Runella sp. SP2: one gene and its partner. The protein of the gene in region 2 interacts with the protein of the main gene of each other region in a pairwise test. Links are inferred from orthologs where the notes say so. Each region holds a gene or a part of one and is shown on either strand. Other genes may lie near its edges. The genes, in order: priA and DTQ70_RS09410.

The links.
Region 1: the proteins of DTQ70_RS09410 (region 2) and priA interact in binary tests that used the Escherichia coli proteins (3 or more experiments, as listed by UniProt). The link is inferred for Runella sp. SP2 from one-to-one orthologs.

Annotation. Positions count from the first base shown.
Region 1 is NZ_CP031030.1:7,098,679-7,102,163, forward strand. The notes cover bases 299-3,453. They hold priA (primosomal protein N'), read right to left. Parts: upstream 3,057-3,453; coding sequence 540-3,056; downstream 299-539. Other genes in these bases: pyk (pyruvate kinase), read right to left, coding at 299-515; DTQ70_RS28620 (transposase family protein), read left to right, coding at 3,167-3,453. Outside these bases: more of pyk, read right to left, coding at 1-298; more of DTQ70_RS28620, read left to right, coding at 3,454-3,485.
Region 2 is NZ_CP031030.1:2,229,584-2,232,672, reverse strand. The notes cover bases 152-2,910. They hold DTQ70_RS09410 (single-stranded DNA-binding protein), read right to left. Parts: upstream 1,889-2,910; coding sequence 1,415-1,888; downstream 152-1,414. Other genes in these bases: mutY (A/G-specific adenine glycosylase), read right to left, coding at 1,955-2,910; DTQ70_RS09415 (hypothetical protein), read left to right, coding at 912-1,328; DTQ70_RS09420 (VOC family protein), read right to left, coding at 451-822; msrB (peptide-methionine (R)-S-oxide reductase MsrB), read left to right, coding at 152-449. Outside these bases: more of msrB, read left to right, coding at 1-151; more of mutY, read right to left, coding at 2,911-3,019. UniProt on the Escherichia coli protein: Plays an important role in DNA replication, recombination and repair. Binds to ssDNA and to an array of partner proteins to recruit them to their sites of action during DNA metabolism. Acts as a sliding platform that migrates on DNA via reptation.

The DNA of each region.
Region 1 (3,485 bases), 4.9 Mb from region 2 along the record:
GTTACCGATGGCATCGAAACCTTAGTATTAGGAAGGTTTACGCCTTTTTTCGATTTTAAAATACCGTCGTAAATAACTTCGGTCACCACGTCGGTGCCTTCAATACCAACTACTTTTACTTCGAGTTTTCCGTCGTCCATCAAAATCCGTTCACCCATGCGCACGTCGCGGTACATACCTTTGTAAGGTGTACTCACGCGCTCAGAAGTGCCGATGATTTCTTCGTTGGTAAAAACTAATTTTTGTCCTGCCGTAATTTTCACACCATCTTTGTGTTCTACGTTACCGATGCGAATTTTAGGGCCTTGCAAATCTTGTAAAATTCCGACGCTGAAACCATACTTTGCATTGTTTTCACGAATGCGGTTGATACGTTCCTGGTGGTCGGCATGAGTGCCGTGAGAGAAATTGAGACGAAATACGTTTACTCCTGCTTGTACTAATGCTTGGAGCATTTCAGACGTTTCGGAAGCAGGACCTACGGTAGCAACAATTTTAGCTTTTTTGTCAATCATCGTGTTAGGTTTTGATGGGTACAATCACAGGCAATCTACATCTATAGTCACGTCGGTACCTTTTAAGGTCTTGTCCGTCAGAATATCCGTAACTTTTTCGAGTATAAAAGCCTTTGCGGCCCTAAAATTAACTTTTTCGCGTTCGAGTTTTATAAGAATGTCAAACAAAAACCTATTTCGTATGCGTTCGACCAGTGGTGGCTGGGGGCCTAAAACCCTATCTTCACCCATTTTTTCGAGTAAAAGTTGGGTCAATTTCTGGGCTGATTGCAAGGCGGTTGTTTGGTCAAAGTGTTTGACAGTCAGCTTGATAAGTCGGGTAAAAGGAGGGTACTTAAAGTTTTCTCTTTCCTTGATTTCCTCCTCGTACATCCCGATATAATCGTTCGTAATAATTTTTTGTAAAATCTTTTGCGAAGGGTTCCCTGTTTGAATCAAAACCCGTCCTTTTCGGTCGGCGCGGCGTCCAGCGCGACCGCTTACCTGTGTAATCAGTTGAAAGGCGCGTTCGGCCGAGCGAAGGTCAGGAAAATGAATCATTCGGTCGGCATCAAATACGCCTACCGTACTGACATTTTCAAAGTCAAGCCCTTTGCTAATCATTTGAGTTCCGACCAAAATGTCCACGTTTCCCTGTTCGATGTCCTCAATCATTTCTTTGTACGCATTTTTGGCGCGGGTAGTGTCCAAATCCATGCGGGCAATGCGGGCCGTTGGAAAGAAAATTTTGAGCTGGTCTTCCAGCTTTTCAGTGCCAAAGCCTACCGTTCTGACTTTGGTAGAACTGCAACCTGGACACAGCTTGGGTACTTTCTCTTTGTGACCACAATAATGGCAACGTAGCTCGGCGTCTTTTTGGTGATACGTAAGGCTGACCGCGCAGTTTTCGCACTCGCCAATCCACCCACATTCTTCACATTGTAAATAGGAAGAGTAGCCGCGTCGGTTTTGGAAAATAATACTCTGTTCGTTTCGGTTCAGAGCTTCTTGAAGTTCGTTGATTAAAACTGACGAAAACTCAAACTTCATTTTTTTACTTTTTCGCTCTTTTTTGGTGTCAATGAGCACAAACTCGGGCAAGTTGGCTTTGCCATAACGTTCGAGCAATTGCACAAAACCGTAGCGCCCGTTGAGAGCTTGATAATAGGATTCGAGCGCTGGCGTGGCCGAACCTAGCAGCACCTTGGCTTGTTGGCGTTGGGCGGCCACAATGGCGACGTCGCGGGCGTGGTAGCGTGGGGCGGGGTCGTATTGTTTGTAAGAACTTTCGTGTTCTTCATCGACGATAATCAATCCAAGGCTATCGAAAGGCAAGAAAATGGCCGAACGTACGCCCACCACCAACTGAAACTGGCCTGAAACTACCCCTTTCCAAACTTCCACGCGCTCGTTGTCGGAGAATTTGGAGTGGTAAATGCCGAGCTTATCCCCAAAGACTTTTTTGAGGCGAACCACAATTTGGGTCGTGAGGGCAATTTCAGGTAATAGAAACAGTACCTGCGAGCCGCTTGCGAGTACTTGCTGGGCTAAATTAATATATACTTCCGTTTTTCCACTTCCTGTAACACCGTGCAGCAAAACAGTGTCTTTGGATTGAAATTGGGTAATGATTTCGTCAAAAGCGCGCTGTTGGGCGGTGGTGAGGTGGATGTTGGTACCTTCCGAAAAATCGGGAGCTACATCGGCAAAGCGTGAAACGGTTACCTCAAACTCTTCGAGCGTCCCTTTTTTAATCAGCGTACTTAATGCCGAATCGGAGAAAGCATCGTTTTGGGTGAAAAAACTCTTTTCAAGTCCCGCGCGATTAGAATAAGGTACATTTTGAATCGGAACTTGGCTGACATAGCTCATGATAATTTCCTGTTGTTTGGGAAATTTATCAAGCTGGGAAATGAGCTCCATCAAGTTTTCGCGCGTCTCAAAACGTCCATTTAGCTTGACTTTTTTGAGTACTTTGGGCTTGTATTTTTCTTTGACTTCTTCAAAAAGAATAATGGCCCGCTTGCCAATAAGTGACTTAATGATGTGGTTGATGTTTGTCGCACCTACGCGTTTCTCGACCTCTTCGTAAGTGAGGGATTGGTACTTTTTGATTTCTTCCAAAAGATTGGCTTCTTCTTCTGTCAATAAATCGTAGTACTCAAAGTCAGGGTTGTACTGAATCTTGGATTGGCTAGTAATTTTCAAGCCCGAGGGAAGAGCTACGTTTAGTACTTCACCCACCGTACATAAGTAGTAGTCGGCAATCCAATGAAAGAGTTCGATTTGGTAAGGTGTTACTAATGGTTCATCGTCAAGGAGTTCGGCGATGTATCTTGCTTGGTATTTGGTAGGAGGTGTCTGGTGGATTTTTGCCACAACGCCCGTCACTACTCTATTTTTGCCAAAAGGTACTACTACTCTGGCACCATTTTTGATGAATGGATTTATCACCCTTGGAACCCGATAGGTGAATAACTGGGCTACAGGCACGGGCAAAATTAGGTCGGCAAACAGAGTTATCTCTTCTGAGCCAAAATCGTCGTTTTCTGCAATCTGCACGTTGTTTTCAACCGAATGTACGATGCAAGATAGCGCTTTCCCCGCAAAAACTTCAAGCTGGCAAGATATTTGACATAATGGGTTATGTCTAATATCACTTTTACCCCTTTATGAAAATTATGAACTTGGAAATGATTCAGCGGTACCATGACCTGGAGGCCGACGACCCAAAGCTACGGCGTCTTACGGGACTTAAACGCTCAGAATTTGAGCTTCTTCACGGTTATTTTCGTGATGCTTGGAATGCGTATTTTGCGGAGTACACCCTCGATGGTGTAGCGAGACTTAGGCAGGCGTCGGTGCGGAAAAATAGCATTTTTGGAGATACCCATGACGCGCTTCTTTTTGGGCTTATTTATCTAAACGGAAATTTGAGACAAGACCAACTGGCGACTTTCTTTGGAATTGACCAGCCCAAAGCCAGTAAAT
Region 2 (3,089 bases):
TTATTGGAACGTCGTTAGTTAGTCCACTAGCATTTTCGCAACAACAATCCCAAGAGCTCAAACGGGTAGTCAAAACGGATGCGGAGTGGAAAAAAATCCTGACCCCTATTCAGTTTTACGTGACCCGTCAAAAAGGGACAGAACGCGCTTTTACGGGGCCTTATTGGAACAACAAAGAAAAGGGAATTTACAAATGTGTTTGTTGCGGAACACCTTTATTTAATTCTGAAACCAAATTTGACTCAGGTACGGGTTGGCCAAGTTTTTTTGCCCCAATCAATAAAAAAGCCCTCAAAGACGAAAAAGACAAGAGCTTCGGGATGGAGCGTGACGAGGTCATTTGTGCTGTTTGCGATGCGCATCTTGGACACGTTTTCGACGATGGTCCTCGTCCAACGGGGCTTCGTTATTGCATGAACGGAGCGGCGTTGGCCTTTGAAAAGAAATAGACTAAGCTCGCGAAAATAATTCAATCCAATACCCGTCGGGGTCTTTGACAAAAAGTTGAAGAAGTCCATCTGGTCGAGGTTTTGGGGGGCGGTAAATCGCTTGGTTCGCCTTTAAATGCTGTTCCCAGGCGGAAAGGTCTTCAACTTCGAGCGCAAAGTGGTTGCTGCGGGAGCCTGAGATAACCTGCTCCGTGCGAATTCCGATTAGGTGTAATTCTTGGTGTGAACCAATTTGAAACCAAGCTCCAGGGAAATCAAAGTCAGGACGGGATAACTGGTTCATTTGTAGGATATTTGAATAAAAATGGCAACTTTGCGCTACGTCTGCAACGTACAAAGCTACGTGGTTGATTTCTTTGATGCGTAAATTCATGGAGGTCTATTCCAACGTTTTTTTGTCGTTTCTCGTCTTTATCTCAGTAGCAAGTAAGGTGCTTGCGTTGACAAAAATCGAATAAAGTTATGAAAAATGCACTGATTTTGTGCTTAGGTCTGATGGCCGGTTGTAAGTCGGAAAGCGTAGATTCGTTGACGCTAGGAAGTGATTTTCCTTTGACGACCAAACAACCAGTTCAGGTCGGAGATGTCCAATTGGCACTGACTGGCGTTGAAGATAGCCGTTGCCCGAAAAATGTGCAGTGTTTTCGAGCGGGGGAAGTGGTCGTTGATTTGGTACTAAATGCCCAACAAAACGTAAAAATGTGCTTGGGTGACTGTCAGGCGGTAGGCCGCAAGACGTCTGTGACGCAGGATTCATTAGAGGTGACGGTCAACCAGCAGAAGTATTTGCTTATTTTAAAGCAAGTTAGCCCAGAATCTAAGACGGAGAAAATCCCTAGTGACCAGTACCAGCTTCAAATGCAAGTGCTGAAAAAGTGATTCATTACTTACCTACCTTCCACCTATCTTCCCGAAAGTTTTGAACTTTCGGGAAGATGAAAAACTTTCGGGAAGCTGATGTAATCTTAAAACGGCAAGTCATCATCTCCACCACCTAAGTCAGAGGCGATGGGTGTCGCAGGTTTAGGTTGAGGAGCAGGACGAGGTGCAGGCGCTGACTGTTGTGGTGCATTGTAACCCGACGAATTGTCGTCGTTATTGTTTGAATTACGACCTCCAACGAGTGTCAATGTTGTTCCCCGTACAGTTTTTCCTTCGCGCTGTTTTCCTTCTTTATCCACCCAGGTTTCGGTACGAAGTTTTCCTTCAATATAAACAGTGTTTCCTTTGCGTAAATACTGTTCCGCAATTTTTGCCAAATTGTCCCAAAGTTCAATCCGATGCCATTCTGTTTGTTCCACACGTTCGCCGCTGCGATTGGTGTAGCTTTCAGAGGTTGCGATGTTAAAACGTGCTACTGCTGAGCCATTTTCGAGGTGACGAACCTCTGGGTCACTTCCCAAATTGCCCAATAAAATTACTTTGTTTACTCCAGCCATTGTTATAAAAAAAATTGTAAGTTACGAATCAAAACTGCAAGGTTTGAAGCCATGCGGATGACAAATTTACTCAAAAAACCGCGCTTTCCAATACGTCGAAACCAAGACGGGTTTGGGGAGTTCGTCAATTTCTTCTTGCGTAAAAAAACGAAGAGAGGGGGGAAGTTCCAAATCAAAACCCGACGGGAGGGCTACTTGCCAGAACCTCGCTTGTATGCGCTGATGGGTGAGAATGTGCGTAATTGTTTCGCTCGGTTGGGAGACAACCGATTGAGAAAGAGCTTTTTGTAAGAAAGAAGGCAAAGAGAGTGAGTCGAGGGTGGCGTCTGGATGCTCGGTTTCGACCAAATAAAAATCATAGAGTTGTTGCCAGATGTCCCGTTCTGTACGTAGGTTCATGGCCAATTGTCCATCTTTTATCAAAATAAAATAATGATAGTGCCGTACCCGTACCTTCGTTTTCTTGATTTTAACGGGCAATTGGGTAACTCTACCCGTGAGATTAGCCTCGCAAACGCCCTGAAACGGACACAACAGACAGTCGGGGGAGGTAGGCGTACAGTGAACAGCCCCAAATTCCATAATGGCCTGATTGTACAAGGCGGGTTGTTCAGTAGAGATGAGTTCGGTGGCAAGTTGTGCAAACCTTTTTTGCCCTTGGGAACTGGCAATGTCAAGGTCAACGCCAAATACCCGCGCAAGCACCCGATAGACATTTCCGTCCACGACGGCGACGGCTTCATCAAAGGCAAAAGAAGCAATGGCAGCGGCAGTGTAGGGGCCAATTCCTTTGAGTTTTAATAGTTCATTGTAAGTGCTTGGGAATACCCCATTGAGTTGATATGCAATGTGTTTGGCAGTTTGGTGGAGGTTCCTTGCCCGTGAATAATACCCTAAGCCCTGCCACAGCCGTATTACCTCTTGTTCGGGGGCGTTGGCAAGGTCAATAACAGTAGGGTAGGCGCTAACAAATCGTTCATAATAAGGTAATCCTTGAGCGACGCGCGTCTGCTGTAGAATGATTTCGGATAACCATATATAATACGGATTTTGTGTTTGCCGCCAGGGCAAATCACGGTGTTGATGAGTGTACCAACGGATGAGGGTTTCAGCAAAAAACTTGTTATTCAATGAATTCGGGAGTTTTTTTTTCAAATTAAGACAGAAAACATTTTCAAAATTAGTCGAAAATGTACTACTT